4 regions of the Pseudomonas sp. GW821-FHT04C07 genome follow, and region 1 is predicted to be linked to each of the others. Evidence: predicted binding sites of a transcription regulator. Region 1 holds the regulator's gene; each other region holds the start of a gene.

Region 1 (4,503 bases):
AAGGTGGCGTCGGGAAGACTAACGTGTCAGTGAACTTGTCCCTGGCTCTAGCTGAGCTCGGCCGGCGCGTCATGCTGCTGGATGCCGATCTGGGGCTGGCGAACGTCGACGTTCTGTTGGGACTGACACCCAAACGCACTCTGGCCGATGTGGTCGAGGGGCGTTGTGAGTTGCGCGATGTACTGCTTCAGGGGCCAGGCGGCATTCGCATCGTCCCGGCAGCATCCGGTACGCAGAGCATGGTGCATCTGAGCCCGGCCCAACATGCCGGCCTGATCCAGGCCTTTAGCGATATCGGCGACAACCTCGACGTGCTGGTGATCGACACCGCCGCCGGTATTGGTGATTCGGTTGTCAGTTTTGTTCGCGCGGCCCAGGAAGTGCTGCTGGTGGTCTGCGACGAGCCGACCTCGATCACCGATGCCTATGCCCTGATCAAATTGCTCAATCGTGACCATGGCATGAACCGCTTCCGTGTGCTCGCCAACATGGCGCAGAGCCCGCAGGAAGGTCGCAATCTGTTCGCCAAGTTGACCAAGGTCACGGATCGCTTCCTGGACGTGGCCTTGCAGTACGTCGGTGCGGTTCCCTACGACGAGTGTGTGCGCAAGGCTGTGCAAAAGCAGCGTGCGGTCTATGAGGCCTTCCCTCGTTCGAAGTGCGCCCTGGCGTTCAAAGCCATTGCTCAGAAAGTCGATACCTGGCCGCTGCCTGCCAATCCACGCGGGCATCTGGAATTCTTCGTCGAGCGGCTGGTGCATCAAACGGCAGGGCCGGTGCTATGAGCGCCAGCGGGTACAACCTCTACAAGGCGTCGGCACGTGACAGCCAGTACGAGCTGATCGAGCGCTATGCGCCACTGGTCAAGCGTATTGCCTACCACTTGCTGGCACGCCTGCCAGCCAGTGTTCAGGTCGAGGATCTGATCCAGGCCGGGATGATCGGCTTGCTGGAAGTGTCGACCAAATACGACGCCAGCAAGGGCGCGAGTTTCGAGACTTATGCGGGGATCCGCATTCGTGGCGCGATGCTCGATGAAGTGCGTAAAGGTGACTGGGCTCCACGTTCGGTACACCGCAATACCCGGATGGTCAGTGACGCAATCCGCTCAATTGAAGCTAAAACCGGACGTGACGCTAAAGATCACGAGGTTGCGGCCGAACTCCAATTGAGTCTCGATGATTATTACGGGATTTTGAACGACACCTTGGGTAGTCGGTTGTTCAGCTTCGACGATCTGTTGCAGGACGGCGAGCATGAAGGGCTGCACGAGGATGGCGCGAGTGCTCATCTCGAGCCGTCGCGTGATCTGGAAGATGAACGCTTCCAGGCTGCGTTGGCGGACGCGATTGCCAATTTGCCGGAGCGTGAGCGACTGGTGTTGGCGCTGTACTACGACGAAGAGCTGAACCTCAAGGAAATCGGTGAGGTCCTGGGAGTCAGCGAATCGCGGGTCAGCCAGTTACACAGCCAGTGCGCGGCCCGTTTACGGGGGCGTTTGGGGGAGTGGCGAGCGCGCTGACAGGCAGTGTGGGGACACTGCGAACGAGGCTGGTATGGCGTAGCCGCACCGGTCACGGCCCGTTGTGCTCCATGCAACCGTTGAGTGTTACGCCGAATTGATTGAATGGCGCGTTCAGGTGCTGGGCGCGTTTTAAGACTGCTTGGAGGTCGAATTGGACAAGAACATGAAAATCCTCATCGTTGATGACTTCTCAACGATGCGGCGGATCATAAAAAACCTGTTGCGTGACCTTGGGTTCACCAACACGGTCGAGGCGGATGATGGTACTACCGCGATTCCGGTCCTCAACAGCGGGAGCATCGACTTTCTGGTAACGGACTGGAACATGCCCGGCATGACCGGTATCGACTTGCTGCGCCACGTGCGTGCCGATGAAAAGCTCAAGCACCTGCCGGTGTTGATGGTGACGGCCGAAGCCAAGCGCGAGCAAATCATCGAAGCCGCTCAGGCCGGCGTGAACGGCTATGTGGTCAAACCATTCACGGCTCAGGCGCTGAAAGAGAAGATCGAAAAAATCTTCGAACGCATCGGTTGATATGCGGAGCCAGTCCGCCACGGGGGAGCTATGGAGCATAACGAATCTTCACTGGGCGATTTTGAATCGACCCTGAAAAAACATGCCAGCGAACTGGTCGAAAGCCTTGAAAAAGGTAAATTCGGCGACGCCGTGCAACTGATCCATGAGCTCAACCAGACCCGTGATCGCGGCCTGTACCAAGAGGTAGGCAAGCTCACCCGCGAGCTGCATAGCGCAATTGTCAATTTTCATATTGACCCGCACATGCCGCAAGCCGAGGAGGTTTCACAGATCACGGATGCCACTGAGCGCCTGTCCTATGTGGTCAGGCTGACCGAGGCTGCGGCCAACCGCACCATGGACCTGGTCGAGAACAGCACCCCGTTGGTCAATGGCCTGAGCACCGAGGCTCAGGCCTTGAGCGTGGACTGGGGGCGGTTCATGCGTCGTGAAGTCGGTGCCGAGGAGTTCCGTGAACTGGCCCGGCGGGTAGACGGTTTCCTGACGCGTAGCGAGCAACAGACTCGTGTCGTGTCGAGCAATCTCAACGACATCCTGCTGGCTCAGGATTACCAGGACCTCACAGGCCAGGTGATCAAGCGCGTGACCCAATTGGTCACGGAAGTCGAAAGCAATCTGCTCAAACTCGTGTTGATGGCCAGTCACGTCGACCGGTTTGCGGGCATTGAACATGACCGCGAATCGATCCTCGCGGAAAAAGATCCGGAAAAACATCTGTCTCAGGGTGAAGGTCCGCAGATTCATGCCGATAAACGTGAAGACGTTATGTCCGGTCAGGACGATGTAGACGATTTGCTTTCCAGCCTTGGATTTTAGGCCGACTTATCAGGAGCACCCATACACATGAGCTTCGGCGCCGATGAAGAGATCCTTCAGGATTTCCTGGTTGAGGCCGGCGAGATTCTTGAGCAACTGTCCGAACAACTGGTTGAGCTTGAAAGCCGACCAGATGATGCGGACTTGCTCAACGCAATTTTTCGCGGTTTTCACACTGTAAAAGGGGGCGCCGGCTTCCTCCAGCTCAACGAGCTGGTGGAGTGCTGTCACATCGCCGAGAACGTCTTCGACATCCTGCGCAAGGGTGAGCGTCGGGTCGACTCGGAATTGATGGACGTGGTTCTGGAAGCGCTGGATGCTGTGAACGGTATGTTCACCCAAGTCCGCGAGCGCACCGCGATCACCGCTGCAACACCTGAATTATTGGCAGCGTTGGCGCGGCTGGCCGAGCCTGCCGCTGCCGATGTTGCACCGGCGGTTGAAGTGAGCGCCGAACCTGTCGTCGAGAGCGAATCGGGCGACATCACCGACAATGAGTTCGAACAGCTGCTCGATTCGCTCAATGCGGTCAAAGCCCAGGCAGAAACGCCTGCGGTGGTTCAGCTGGCTCCAGCGGTTCCAGGCAGCGATGAAATCACCGATGCCGAGTTCGAGTCGTTGCTCGATCAGTTGCACGGCAAGGGCCAGTTCGCCGTTGACGCCGTCGCGGCACAAGCTGAGCCTGCTGCACCAAAGGGCGAAGCGGCCAGCAACGAAATTACCGACGACGAATTCGAAGCATTGCTCGATCAGTTGCACGGCAAAGGTACATTCGCGGTAGATGCACTGGATGCGGCGATCGCTTCGGTGCCAGCTGCTGCCCTGCCAAGTGCTCTGGCGGCTGGCAGTGATCTGATTTCCGATCATGAGTTCGAGTCGTTGCTTGACGAGTTGCACGGCAAAGGCAAGTTCACTGAAGTACCTGCTGCTGCGACTGCGGTAGTGGCGGCGCCTGTTGCCAAAGCGGTTGCACAGCTGGTCACAAAAGCACCTGAAGCCAGGGCCCAAGCGCCAGAACCGGCGGCTCCTGCACCGGCTGCGGCCAGAGCGCCTGCGGCTGCGTCATCGGAAAAACCGGCCAGTGAAGCCGAGACCACCGTGCGGGTCGATACCGCGCGGCTGGACGAGATCATGAACATGGTCGGCGAATTGGTGCTGGTCCGTAACCGCTTGGTCCGTCTGGGCCTCAATAGCGGCGATGAAGCCATGTCCAAAGCCGTGTCGAACCTCGACGTGGTGACGGCCGATCTGCAAACCGCGGTGATGAAAACCCGGATGCAGCCGATCAAGAAAGTCTTCGGTCGCTTCCCGCGACTGGTACGCGATCTGGCTCGCCAGTTGAAGAAAGAGATCAACCTGGAGCTGGTTGGTGAAGAAACCGACCTCGACAAGAACCTCGTCGAGGCCCTGGCCGACCCGTTGGTCCACTTGGTGCGCAACGCGGTCGACCACGGTATCGAGTCCCCGGAAGAACGCGAAGCATCGGGCAAGTCCCGTGGCGGCAAGGTGATTCTGGCGGCCGAGCAAGAAGGCGACCATATCCTGCTGTCGATCTCCGATGACGGCAAGGGCATGGACCCGAGTGTCCTGCGTTCCATTGCGGTGAAACGCGGTGTGATGGACA
Region 2 (4,503 bases), on a different contig from region 1:
CCACCGCTCCAACCTGGTGGGCATGGGCGTACTGCCGTTGCAGTTCAAACTTGATCAGAACCGCAAGAGCCTGAAACTGACAGGCAAGGAAACCCTGGATATTCAGGGCTTGACCGGCGTCGAACTGCAACCGCGCATGAACCTCACACTGGTGATCACCCGTGAAGACGGCAGCAGCGAGAAGATCGAAGTGCTGTGCCGGATCGACACCTTGAATGAAGTTGAGTACTTCAAGTCGGGGGGGATTCTGCATTACGTGTTGCGGCAGTTGATCGCGTCGTAATTCCACCTCACCTGAAACACCGCCTTCGGGCGGTGTTTTTGTTTGGCTGATGCGAGTGTTCCTCTGTTTATAATTGCGCCCCCGATAGGTTCGGGCACATTCGGACGATCCGGGCGACTCAGACCGCTCCAGCTTTTTAAGGTAAGACTCCCGCCTGAAAGGACTTCACATGATCGCTTTGCCATGGCTTTATCTGGCACTCCTCTGCATCGGCTACAGCCTGGCAATGTTTGCCGGACAACTGGAGGTGCAAGCACTGATCGCCGTTGCCTTGCTGCTGTTCGCAGGTTTTGCCGTGCGCCAGCAAAAGAGCCGTTATGGCCGTTATCTCGGACACGGCTTGTTCGTGGTACTGGCCCTCGCGCTGGCTCTGCATTGGCTACCGGGCTTCTACAACGGTAGCGTCATTGGCCCCGAAGTCTTTACCGAAGATGCAGTGCCGTTCTCGATGTACCTCAATCTGGACAAACCGCTGATTGGCTTCTGGCTGTTGTTGGTATGCCCATGGATTGTCGGACGGCGCTCCCTGCGTCTTTCGCTATACGCGACCGCCCTGGCCTTGACCCTGAGTGCACTGGCCGCGCTCGGTGGTGCGGTGTTGCTGGGCATCATTCATTGGGAACCGAAGTGGCCGGATCAAGGTTGGCTTTGGGTACTGAACAACCTGCTGTTGGTGACTCTGGTCGAAGAAGCCCTGTTTCGTGGCTATATTCAGGGCGGTTTGAGCCAGCGCTTCAAACAGCTGCCTTATGGCGAAACCCTTGCACTGATATGCGCGGCGCTGCTCTTTGGCCTGGTGCATCTGGGCGCCGGCTGGCAATGGGTATTGCTGGCGAGTATTGCCGGAGTCGGCTACGGCCTGGCCTACCGTTTTGGCGGACTGAGCGCGGCAATCGCCACGCACTTTGGTTTGAATCTGTTGCACTTCGGGCTGTTTACTTATCCGATGCTGGCGGGGTAAGACATTACCGGATCAAACAGGTACTGAAGTACCAGATAACATGAGCTTCAGTACCATTGTCGGTCAGGAAGAACAACTTGGCCGACTCTGCGCAAAATTCTGCAACAGTCCATTCACTATCCATTTCAAGGCGCAAACCGCTCACCTGAGACGCACCACCGATTTTTGAAAAATATTTTCAATAATCCCCAGGCACTGCCGACAACCTGACAAAGCCTTGCGGATTGAAAAACCATGCGTAACAACCAACCCGTTACACAACGTGAACGTACCTTCCCGGCTCAGCAACGGTTGATTTCCACCACCGATGCCAAAGGCGTGATTACCTACTGCAACGACGCTTTCGTTGAAATAAGTGGTTTTTCTCGTGAGGAACTGATCCGTGCACCGCACAACCTGGTACGTCATCCAGACGTCCCGGCAGCGGTGTTTGCGCACATGTGGGGCACTCTGAAGCAAGGCTTGCCCTGGATGGGCATTGTCAAGAATCGCTGTAAATCCGGTGACCACTACTGGGTCAACGCCTATGTCACACCGGTTTTCGAAGGCAATCAGGTGGTCGGTTACGAGTCGGTACGGGTCAAACCCACCGCCGAACAGATCCACCGCGCCGAAGCGCTCTACCAACGTATCAACCAGGGCAAGTCGGCCATTCCTCAAAGTGATAAATGGTTGCCGGTGCTGCAAGACTGGTTGCCGTTCATTCTGGTCAGCCAGCTCAGCTTTCTGATTGGCATCTGGCTCAACTCCCATTGGGGCTTCGCCCTGGCTGCCGGGCTCTCGGTGCCGCTGGGTCTGCTCGGTTTGAGCTGGCAACAACGTGGCCTCAAGCGCTTGCTGCGCCTGGCTGAACAGACCACCTCGGACCCGCTGATCGCACAGATGTACACCGACAGTCGCGGCGCCCAGGCACGCCTGGAGATGTCCATTCTCAGCCAGGAGGCACGCCTGAAAACCTGCCTGACCCGCCTCCAGGACACCGCCGAGCACCTGAACGAGCAAGCCCGTCAATCCGACGCCCTGGCCCACAAGAGCTCCACCGGGCTGGAGCGCCAGCGGGTTGAGACTGAGCAAGTGGCCACTGCCGTCAACCAGATGGCTGCCACCACTCAGGAAGTCGCCAGCCATGTCCAGCGCACCGCCGACGCCACTCAGCAAGCCAATCGCCTGACCAGTCGCGGCCGCGACGTCGCCGGCGAAACCCGCGAAGCCATCCAGCGTCTGTCCCAGGTGGTCGGTGAAACCGGCGCCACGGTAACCCAACTGGCCAAAGACAGCGATGAAATCGGCGGCGTGGTCGATGTGATCAAAGGCATCGCCGACCAGACCAACCTGCTGGCCTTGAACGCCGCTATCGAAGCGGCCCGCGCCGGGGAAATGGGGCGTGGCTTTGCGGTGGTTGCCGATGAAGTACGGCAACTGGCGCAACGTACCAGTGAGTCCACCGGGCAGATCCACAGCTTGATCGCCAAACTGCAACAGACCGCCAGCACCGCCGTACAAACCATGGACGCCGGCCATCGCCAGGCTGAAGAAGGTGTCGCGCGGGTACTCGAGGCCGACAAGGCGTTGGTGGGCATCAGCGAAGCGGTGGCCAACATCACCGACATGACCGCTCAGATTGCAGCTGCGACCGAAGAACAAAGCGCCGTGGCTGAAGAGATCAGCCGCAATATCAGCACCATCGCGCAGCTGGCTGATCAGACCTCGGAACAAGCGCAAAACTCGGCACTGCTCAGTGAAGAGTTGACCCGTACAGCGAATACCCAGTATTCGTTGGTGGAACGCTTTAACCGCTGACAGATGCACCCCTACCGATCATTCCCACGCTCTGCGTGGGAATGCATCGCGTGACGCTCTGCGTCACATCCAGAAGCGGAACGCGGAGCGTCCCTGGCGGCATTCCCACGCGGAGGGTGGGAATGATCACTTAACGGAGAAATTCGGCGACCTTTTTGGCAGCAGACTCCAAATGGTGCTCATGGGTAAAGCCCGAGGCCTTCAACGGCTTAAGGTCATGATCCCCCGCCACCAGCCACATCACCTCGATGCTCGGCGACAATACATAACCCTCCACCGCCTGCCGATTACCCAATGCATCCCGCTCACCCTGAACGATCAAGGTCGGGGTTCTCAATTCGGCCAGATGCTCGACTCGAGGTTTTTCCGGTTTACCCACCGCATAAAACGGATACCCCAGACACACCAGCGCATCCGCCTGCAATTCATCCGCCAGCAAACTGGCCATGCGCCCGCCCATGGACTTGCCGCCGATGACCAAACGCCCAGCGACATGGCGTCGCACTTGGGTATACACCTCGCGCCAGCATTCCAGCAGTTTCGGCGCTGGATCAGGCGGGCGTCTACCGCCGTCCAGGCGTCGTTGGGCCATGTAGGGAAACTCAAAGCGCAGCACGTTGATCCCGCGCCCGGCAAGGCGTGCGGCCATGTCACTCATGAAGCTGCTGTCCATCGGCGCACCGGCACCGTGGGCCAGGATCAGCGTCAGCGGCTCAGCCGTCGCAGCGGATAGTTGCGCGGCATTCCACAGCCAGCCGTGATCCCGCAGGCACTTGCCCCATTGATCCCCGTCAATACTGGCCTTGTGCTCTTTGTCCATGCTTGCCTCGCTTTTAGTCTGCCTATAACTCCAGAAGAAGTGAGCGCGCCGTTGCCGTGCGCAGGCGCTTTCACTTCAGCTGAACCGTGGATGGGGAACCATGAACACTTCTATCAGTACCGCCTATAACTACAAGGTGGTCCGCCAATTCGCCATTATGACGGTGGTGTGGGGCATCGTCGGCATGGGACTCGGGGTTTTTCTCGCTGCCCAATTGGTCTGGCCCGAACTCAACTTCAACCTGCCGTGGACCAGTTTCGGTCGCCTGCGCCCCTTGCACACCAATGCGGTGATTTTCGCCTTCGGTGGCTGCGCGCTGTTTGCCAGTTCCTTCTATTCAGTACAACGCACCTGCCAAACGCAGCTGTTTGCACCGAAAGTCGCCGCATTCACCTTCTGGGGCTGGCAACTGGTGATCCTGCTGGCGGCCATCAGCTTGCCATTGGGTTACACCAGTTCCAAAGAGTACGCCGAGCTGGAATGGCCGATCGACATCCTGATCACCATCGTCTGGGTCGCCTACGCCTATGTGTTCTTCGGCACGCTGATCAAGCGCAAGACCAGGCACATCTATGTCGGGAACTGGTTCTTCGGTGCGTTCATCATCACCGTGGCGATTCTGCATATCGTCAACAATCT
Region 3 (4,503 bases), on a different contig from region 1:
AGCGTGTGGCGGTATTCCTGGGCTCGAAAGAAGAAGTTCAACGCGCCACGGCTTACCACAAGGAATAAACCATGACTGCGCCGCCCTGGCAGCCGTTGCTCGAATGGTGGTTCGGTTCAGCCGAAGCACCTAATGATGTAGCGGCTGACAAGGGCACATTGTGGTTCGGTAAGCGTGACAGCCAGGACCTCGAAGCGCGCACGCGTTTCGGGGATCTGGTGGAACAGGCACTGGCCGGCGGATTGACCGAGTGGACGCAATGTCCCGAAGGTTGGCTGGCCCTGGTGTTGTTACTCGATCAGTTACCGCGAATGATCTTTCGCGAAACCGCCAAATCCTTTGCAGGCGACTTGAGAGCCCAGGCTCTGGTGGCGCAAGGCATTGCCGCGGATTTCGATCGGCAACTGCTGCCTATCCAGCGGGTGTTCATCTACCTGGTGTTCGAGCATTGCGAGCATCTGGCGGTACAAAACGAAGCCATCTCACGTTTTGCCGACTTGCTGGCTCAGCAACCCGAGGCGGATCGTGCGGTGTTTGCCGATAACCTCGATTACGCCGAACGGCATCAGAAAATCATCGCAAGGTTTGGGCGCTTTCCCCATCGCAATGCGATTCTTGGGCGGGAGAGTACGCCTGAAGAGTTGGCGTTTTTGAGCAGGCCTGGGTCGCGGTTCTAGCCACAGATCGTTCCCACGCGGAGCGTGGGAACGATCATTGGCGTTGTTTAAATCCTGAAACTACCCACCAACTGCTTCAGCCGCGCGGCCTGCTGCTCAAGGTCGGCACACGCGCGCAAGGTCGATTGCAGGTTTTCCACGCCTTCCTGGTTGAGGGTGTTGATCTCGGTGATGTCGACGTTGATCGACTCGACCACGGCCGTTTGCTCTTCGGTGGCGGTGGCTACCGACTGGTTCATGCCGTCGATCTCGCCGATGCGCTGGGTCACGCTGCTCAGGCGCTCGCCGGCCTGGTTGGCGATACCGACGCTGCTTTCGCTCTGGCGCTGACTGTCGGTCATGGTGACGACGGCTTCCCGCGCGCCGACCTGCAACTCTTCGATCATGGTCTGTACTTGCTGCGCTGAATCCTGAGTACGGTGGGCGAGGTTGCGTACCTCATCGGCGACCACCGCAAAACCACGTCCGGCCTCACCGGCACGGGCGGCTTCGATGGCAGCGTTGAGGGCCAGCAGGTTGGTTTGTTGCGAGATGCTGGTGATCACTTCGAGGATTTGCCCGATGTTCACCGTGTTGCTGTTCAGCGTCTCGATATTGCCGCACGAATCGCTGATGTTGGCCGACAGCTGCTGCATGGCTGCGATGGTTTTATCCACCACTTGCTGACCGTCCTCGGCCAGGCTGCGTGCATCGCTGGAATGCTGCGAGGCGAGGGCGGCGTTCTGGGCGATTTCCTGCGCCGCAGCGCCGAGCTGGTTGATTGCCGCGGCAACGCTGCTGGTACGCGAAGCCTGCTGGTCGGAGTTGAACATCGACGAGTTGGAAGCGCTGACCACCCGCAAGGCCACTTCGTTGACCTGACCGGTGGCCGAGGCGACTTCACGAATCGAGGTATGAATTCGCTCGACGAAACGGTTGAAGGACATGCCCAGCGCGCCGAATTCGTCGTGGCCATGAATGGTCAGGCGCTTGGTCAGGTCGCCTTCACCTTCGGCAATATCGTGCATGGCGCGGCCCATGGTCAGCAGTGGCTGCATCAACACGCGGATCAGCATGCCGAGCAGGGCGATGATGATCACCACGGCTATCGCCATGGCGATGATTGCCGAGGTGCGGAATTCGCTGAGCATCGAGAACGCGGTGTCCTGGTCGAGCACCAACGCCACATACCAGTCCGCCGATGGCACCCCGTTGACGTGGGTGAAGGAGATGAACTGGGACTTGCCGTCCAGATCAACTTCTTTCATGCCCGGGCTGATCTTCGGTGCGCCGTTTGGATAAGCGTCAGCCAGGTTTTTGAGCACCAGTTTGCTGTTCGGGTGGATCAGGATCTTGCCGTCGGCGCTGACGATAAAGGCATGGCCATGGCCGCCGAAGTTCAGCGAGTTGATGATCGCGCTGACGCTGGACAGGTCGATGTCGGCACCGGCCACACCGATGAATTGGTTCTGATGCTGCACCGGGGTAGCGATGGTGATCACCAGCTTGCCTGACGACGCAGCGATGTAGGGCTCGGTGACAATGGTCTGCTGGGCGCTGTTGGCCGCTTTGTACCAGCCACGGGAGCGCGGGTCGTAGTCCGCCGCCCGATTACCGGCCGGAACCGAAAACATCACGCCGTCCTGGCCGCCGAAGTAGCTCAGCTGGAAATTGCTGGTGTAGGCCGGCAGGCCGACGCTGCGCTTGAGGTTGTCAGGCGTGCTGCCGTCGATGGCGATCTGTTGGGCGAGCGACTGCAGCAATTGCATGCGGCTTTCCAGCCAGGTCTGGATGTTGCTGGTGGTCAGGCTGCCAAGTTCCTGCATTGAGGATTCGGTGCTGTTGCGCAAGGTTTGACGCTGTCGATAGTCATTGAACAGGATGAAGCAGGCAAACGCGACAGCGACCACAAGAGCGGCTGCAAGCAGAATCTTGTGGCTGAATTTCATATTTCTGGTCATTAAATGAACTACCGCGATGGGCTGGTCAACGAAAGGCGTCAATTTGCCAGGTGTCAGGGGCTTTTGCGCTGCCTCTATGTCGACTCGCCAGCGCCAAAGATTAGGCCGCTTTTGAGATATCCGACGAAATACCTGTTTGCGTAGGAAAATGGCTGATTTCAGGGGGGATTAGAGAGTTTTACATGTAAGAAATAGCCCGTGGCTTGGGGAACCAGATGGCACTTTTCTCTTCTAAGCTTCTGGTTGGCAGCCATGCCTTCCCCCTTCCGTCCAGGAGTTTCACCATGTCGCTGCGTTCTCTCGCTCTGTTGTCGTTCTGCGTGCTGTTGGCTGCGTGCAGCAAGGTCAATCAGGAAAACTACTCGAAAATTTCGACCGGCATGCCCAAGGCCGAAGTCGAAAAACTCTTGGGTACTCCTTCCGATTGTTCCGGCGCCCTGGGCATGTCCAGCTGCACCTGGGGCAACAAGAACAGCTTTATCAGCGTGCAGTACGCGGGTGACAAAGTGCTGATGTTTTCCGGGCAAGGCCTGAAGTAAACCGGGGCCAGGCGCTCACGGGAGAAAAATAATGATGCGGTTCGTAATAGCTCTTTTGGCCAGCCTGGTATTGGCTGGCTGCGCCACTTCTGGCAATGACCCATTGGCACCCAAGACCGCCAACAGCGTCAATCTCAAGCGTTACCAAGGAAAATGGTATGAGTTGGCCCGCCTGCCAATTTACTTCCAGCGTAACTGCGCGCAATCCGAAGCCCATTACATCCTTAAGGCTGATAGCAATGTCCTGATATTGAACCGCTGCCTGACCCCTGACCGGCAATGGGAAGAGGTCAAAGGTACGGCAACGCCGCAGATTCCCGGCAAAACCGACAAGCTGTGGGTCGAATTCGATAATTGGTTGACCACCCTGTTACCAGGCGTTTCCAAGGGCGAATACTGGGTGTTGTACGTCAGCGACGACTACAAGACGGCCATCGTCGGTAGCCCGAGCCGTCGCCACCTTTGGCTGTTGTCCAGAACGCCAGAGCTTGATGCGGTGAAGCGTGAAGAACTGCTGAGCAGGGCGCGTCAGCAGGGTTACGACACGACCCGCCTGATCTGGCGAGTGTCGGATACGAAGATGGCCCAGACGTCGAAATAGCGACACCGGGTTTGATCGTTCCCACACGCGTGGGAACGATCGTCAGTCAGACCTTACTTAGCCCAACAACTCGCGCAACACTTGGGTGAATGCCCGGCTGCTGTCTTCTTCTCCGGCATGATGGCCGTTGCGGATCACCCATTGACCGTTGACCAGTACGTCCCGCACCTGGCGATCGCCACCGGCGAATAGCCAGCGGTTGAGTATCGCGTCGCCATTTGCCGTTGCCAGATATGGATCGTTGCCGTCGAGTACCAGCCAGTCGGCGCGCTTGCCGACTTCCAGAGCGCCGATCGGCTGCCCCAATGCCTGGGCCCCGCCGTCCAGTGCGGCGTCATACAAGGTGCGGCCGACCATTGGCTGATCGCCGCGATACAAGCGATTACGCCTTTGATCGCGCAGACGCTGACCGTATTCCAGCCAGCGCAGTTCTTCCACCACACTGAGCGACACATGGCTGTCGGAGCCAATGCCCATCCGTCCGCCCTGGGCGAGGAAGTCCACCGCCGGAAAAATCCCGTCACCAAGGTTGGCTTCAGTGGTCAGGCAGAGGCCGGCGATGGCCTTGCTCCTGGCCATCAACGCGACTTCTTCAGGATTGGCGTGGGTCGCATGGACCAGGCACCAGCGCTGATCGACCTCGGTATTTTCGTAGAGCCATTGCAGCGGACGGCGACCGCTCCAGCTCAGGCAGTCGTCGACTTCCTTTTGCTGCTCGGCGATGTGGATATGTACCGGGCACTGTT
Region 4 (4,503 bases), on a different contig from region 1:
CTCGCCCTCGTAAACGGTGTTGGCGCGGAACATAGGGAAAACGAAATCGCGGACGAACTCTTCGCGCAGATCGTCGATGTAGATCTCTTTCACGCCCATGGCTTGTGCCTTGGCGCGTGCAGGTTCGACCTCTTCGCCCTGACCCAGGTCAGCGGTGAAGGTCACCACTTCACAGTTATAAGTATCCTGCAGCCACTTGAGGATCACCGAAGTGTCCAGGCCGCCGGAATACGCCAGAACGACCTTGTTTACGTCCGCCATGCCATTACTCCACCGGGTTGTACGGAAAGCTTTCTAGTCTACCGCTCAAACCGGATATTTTACAGAGGCGCGACAGCTTATGACGATGAAGCGACAGATTATGTCGAGCGAGCGACGATTACAGCGGTTTCAGGACGTCGCCGCGGTATTGCCCGTGGAGCTGATCTGGGGGGCCGGCTTTTCGGCAGGTGCAACACGCTCAAGCTGAACATTGACCCGGCGATTCCTGGCCCGATTGGCGGGATTGGTATTGGGCGCCAGAGGATAACTCTCGCCGTGAAATCGCATGCTGATCTGCGACTCCTGGATGCCGTTGGCCTTGAAAAAGTCCATCACCGCCAAGGCTCTGCGCCGCGACAGATCGCGATTGGTCAGACGATTGCCGCTGTTGTCCGAGTGACCGTCCAGTTCGATGTGATTGACGGTTGGATCAGCCTTGAGGAACTCCAGCACCACCTGCAATCTGGCCTTGGCCTGCGCATCCAGGTCAATGCCACCGCCTGGAAAGCCGACCTCGGCATGCTTCACTTGTTCGAAGTTCATCGGCAACAGCTTGGCTGTGCACGCTTGATAGTCGCTGTAGGCCTTATTGAATTTGACCGGCAACAAACGAACTTCGGAAACACGACCCTCACGGGAATAATGGCGAACCACCGGGCTACGACCATCCATCAGGCCACTGAACAATCGACCGGCCTGCGCCTGCGAGCTGTTAAACAGTACATCGCCGCTGCCGGCTCTCACCGAACCCAGATTGATGTCGCCGCGCCCCGGCTGCCAGGGCGCAGCCGCCGCCAACAAGGTCGCCGAGCCGCCACCGAGCATCGAGTTGTAGGCCTTGAGGCGGAACGTCGCCTGCTCGCCTGCACGCCGAACAAACTCACCCGAGCCAAAATCGGTAATAGGTTGGGTCAGACGGCACTCGAACTTGTCGCCTTCGACCTTCCACTCGATGCTCTCCAGACGCGTCTGGAAAGTCAGAGCCATCGCGGGCAGGCTGACAAACACACTGAGCAAGGCTAAATAACGCTGGCGCACGGGAGGCTCCACTGGCTTCTACACAAAAGACCGACACACGTTTACGGCATATCACTTGTTTACAGCACACCTATGGGATATCGGAAGCTTGCTGCAAAACTTGATAGCGAGTGCCTGAGAGAGTCTTTTCCGGTAGCATTCCCTTCAGTTTGACCCGCCTGGAATCCCCAATGTCCGACCGCCTGACCCTGCTGCGTCCCGACGACTGGCATATACATCTTCGCGATGGTGCTGTGCTAGCCAATACTGTTGCGGATGTCGCGCGCACCTTTGGTCGCGCCATCATCATGCCCAACCTGGTACCACCGGTGCGCAACGCCGCGCAAGCCGATGCCTATCGCCAGCGCATTCTCGCTGCGCGCCCGGCCGGCAGCCGTTTCGAACCGTTGATGGTGCTCTACCTGACCGATCGTACCGAGCCTCAAGAGATTCGCGAGGCCAAGGCCAGTGGTTTCGTCCACGCTGCCAAGCTCTATCCGGCCGGTGCGACCACCAACTCGGACTCTGGTGTCACCAGCATCGACAAGATCTTTCCCGCATTGGAGGCCATGGCCGAAGTCGGGATGCCGTTGCTGATTCACGGTGAAGTCACTCGCAGCGACGTCGATGTCTTCGACCGTGAAAAGCTGTTCATCGACGAACACCTGCGTCGGGTCGTGGAACGCTTCCCGACACTCAAAGTGGTGTTCGAACACATCACCACCCGCGAGGCCGTCCAGTTCGTCAGTGAGGCTGACGCCAATGTGGGCGCAACCATCACCGCCCATCACCTGCTGTACAACCGCAACCACATGCTGGTTGGCGGGATTCGCCCGCACTTCTATTGCTTGCCGATCCTCAAACGCAATATCCACCAGGAAGCACTGCTCGACGCCGCTACCAGTGGCAGCGAGAAGTTCTTCCTCGGCACCGATTCGGCACCGCACGCTCAACACGCCAAAGAAGCCGCGTGTGGTTGTGCCGGTTGCTACACCGCTTATGCTGCGATCGAGATGTACGCCGAGGCCTTCGAACAGCGCAATGCGCTGGACAAGCTCGAAGGCTTCGCCAGTTTGCACGGGCCGCGCTTCTATGGCCTGCCCGCAAACACCGACCGCATCACCCTGGTTCGCGAAGAGTGGACCGCCCCTACCAGCCTGCCGTTTGGCGAGCTGTCTGTAATCCCGCTGCGCGCCGGTGAAAAACTGCGCTGGCGTCTGCTGGAGAAACACTCGTGAGTGAAGACCATTTCGACGACGACCAAGACGGCCATAACGGTGGCGGCGGTTCGCGCCATCCGATGGCGGCCAGGTTTCGTGGCTACCTGCCGGTAGTCGTCGATGTTGAAACCGGTGGTTTCAACTCTGCCACCGATGCATTGCTGGAAATCGCAGCAGTCACCATCGGCATGGACGAAAAAGGTTTCGTGTTCCCCGAACACACCTATTTTTTCCGGGTCGAGCCTTTCGAAGGCGCGAACATCGAAGCAGCGGCTCTGGAGTTCACCGGGATCAAGCTCGATCATCCGCTGCGCATGGCGGTCAGCGAAGAAACGGCCCTGACCGACATCTTCCGCGGCGTACGCAAGGCCCTGAAGGCCAATGGCTGCAAACGCGCGATTCTGGTGGGGCATAACAGCAGCTTCGATCTGGCCTTCCTCAACGCCGCTGTCGCGCGTCTGGACATGAAACGCAACCCTTTTCACCCGTTCTCCAGCTTCGACACTGCAACGCTGGCCGGTCTGGCGTATGGTCAAACCGTGCTGGCGAAGGCCTGTCAGACTGCCGATATCGACTTCGACGGTCGCGAGGCACACTCGGCGCGCTACGATACCGAGAAGACTGCCGAGCTGTTCTGCGGCATCGTCAACCGCTGGAAACAAATGGGTGGCTGGGAAGACTTTAACGACTGATCACGTCGCCTGAAGAAATCACGCCCATAAAAAAACCGGCCTCTCAGCCGGTTTTTTTATGCGTGACGCGCAGCTTACAGCTTGCCGGCGTTCTCGCTCAGGTAAGCAGCAACGCCTTCTGGCGAAGCGGTCATACCTTTGTCGCCTTTTTTCCAGTTAGCCGGGCAAACTTCGCCGTGCTCTTCGTGGAATTGCAGGGCATCGACCAGACGCAGCAGTTCGTCCATGTTACGGCCCAGTGGCAGGTCGTTGACGATTTGCGAACGGACAACACCTTTGTCGTCGATCAGGAATGCGCCACGGAAGGCCACGCCGCCTTCGGACTCAACGTCGTAGGCCTTGCAGATTTCGTGTTTCATGTCTGCAGCCATGGTGTATTGAACCTGACCGATGCCGCCGGCATTGATCGGGGTGTTGCGCCAGGCGTTGTGGGTGAAGTGGGAGTCGATGGAAACAGCGACTACTTCAACGTTGCGCGCCTTGAATTCAGGAATGCGGTGGTCCAGAGCAATCAGCTCGGACGGGCAGACAAAGGTAAAGTCCAGTGGGTAGAAGAACACCAGGCCGTATTTGCCTTTGATGGCCGAGGACAGGGTGAAGCTATCTACAATCTCGCCATTGCCAAGTACGGCGGCGACGGTGAAGTCAGGGGCTTGTTTGCCTACGAGTACGCTCATTGGATATCTCCTGGTGTGGTGGAGTGAAGGACAAGATCCAGCCAAGTCTGCCACGGGTCAGCGACAACTCTGTGACGTGATCTCCCTTCGCAAGGACCGAGCATCATACACCGCGTTTTTGACCTGTCCTTAGCGGTTTTTATAACGACGTTAAAAAGCCGGTCTGACATTTGAAGGCATCAACATCAAAGCTCCAATACCGTTCGTCAGCCAACCCCCATGCCAGCTCAAAGCTTTCAGAAAGCACTTTGACAATCATTCTCGTTAACATTAAGATCCATCGCAATTGAGCCATAACCAGCGACGGTTCTCACATATGTATGTCTGCCTCTGCACAGGCGTCACTGACGGGCAAATCCGCGATGCGATCTTTGACGGTTGCTGCAGCTACCGTGAGGTGCGCCAAGCCACCGGTGTTGCCAGCCAATGCGGCAAATGCGCATGCCTTGCCAAACAAGTGGTACGCGAAACCCTGACCGAACTGCAAAGCAGCCAGGCCGCGATCCCCTACCCAGTAGAATTTTCCGCCGCTTAAATTACGTATTTGAAAGAACCGGACTTAATGTCCGGTTTTTTTATGCCTAGAATTCAATCGCTTAGCACTAAGACGCGGAACACAAACATTCTTATTCCGAT

The links. The regulator FliA, encoded in region 1, starts transcription of late flagellar genes. The targets are predictions, from matches to a motif close to CTAAAGTTTNNNNNNNNNNNGCCGNTAA.
Region 2: AC07UI_RS09920 (methyl-accepting chemotaxis protein) is a predicted target of FliA. The motif match lies at 1,422-1,449, and genes of this name have one in related genera.
Region 3: AC07UI_RS21125 (methyl-accepting chemotaxis protein) is a predicted target of FliA. The motif match lies at 2,694-2,721, and genes of this name have one in related genera.
Region 4: AC07UI_RS08220 (flagellar protein MotY) is a predicted target of FliA. The motif match lies at 1,377-1,404, and genes of this name have one in related genera.

The regions. Positions count from the first base shown of each region.
Region 1 covers NZ_JBWKTM010000011.1:140,504-145,006, reverse strand. The annotation lists gene fleN (flagellar synthesis regulator FleN) at 1-785, shown strand, start outside; gene fliA (RNA polymerase sigma factor FliA) at 782-1,522, shown strand; gene AC07UI_RS20445 (chemotaxis response regulator CheY) at 1,689-2,060, shown strand; gene AC07UI_RS20440 (protein phosphatase CheZ) at 2,091-2,879, shown strand; gene AC07UI_RS20435 (chemotaxis protein CheA) at 2,907-4,503, shown strand, end outside.
Region 2 covers NZ_JBWKTM010000004.1:186,958-191,460, forward strand. The annotation lists gene acnA (aconitate hydratase AcnA) at 1-283, shown strand, start outside; gene AC07UI_RS09915 (CPBP family intramembrane glutamic endopeptidase) at 453-1,244, shown strand; gene AC07UI_RS09920 (methyl-accepting chemotaxis protein) at 1,479-3,044, shown strand; gene AC07UI_RS09925 (alpha/beta family hydrolase) at 3,175-3,864, opposite strand; gene ccoN (cytochrome-c oxidase, cbb3-type subunit I) at 3,965-4,503, shown strand, end outside.
Region 3 covers NZ_JBWKTM010000012.1:42,095-46,597, reverse strand. The annotation lists gene AC07UI_RS21135 (class 1 fructose-bisphosphatase) at 1-68, shown strand, start outside; gene AC07UI_RS21130 (DUF924 family protein) at 72-677, shown strand; gene AC07UI_RS21125 (methyl-accepting chemotaxis protein) at 725-2,617, opposite strand; gene bamE (outer membrane protein assembly factor BamE domain-containing protein) at 2,902-3,156, shown strand; gene AC07UI_RS21115 (lipocalin family protein) at 3,188-3,757, shown strand; gene AC07UI_RS21110 (formimidoylglutamate deiminase) at 3,815-4,503, opposite strand, start outside.
Region 4 covers NZ_JBWKTM010000003.1:321,278-325,780, reverse strand. The annotation lists gene AC07UI_RS08225 (argininosuccinate synthase) at 1-261, opposite strand, end outside; gene AC07UI_RS08220 (flagellar protein MotY) at 391-1,299, opposite strand; gene pyrC (dihydroorotase) at 1,470-2,516, shown strand; gene rnt (ribonuclease T) at 2,513-3,190, shown strand; gene AC07UI_RS08205 (peroxiredoxin) at 3,265-3,867, opposite strand; gene AC07UI_RS08200 (bacterioferritin-associated ferredoxin) at 4,184-4,402, shown strand.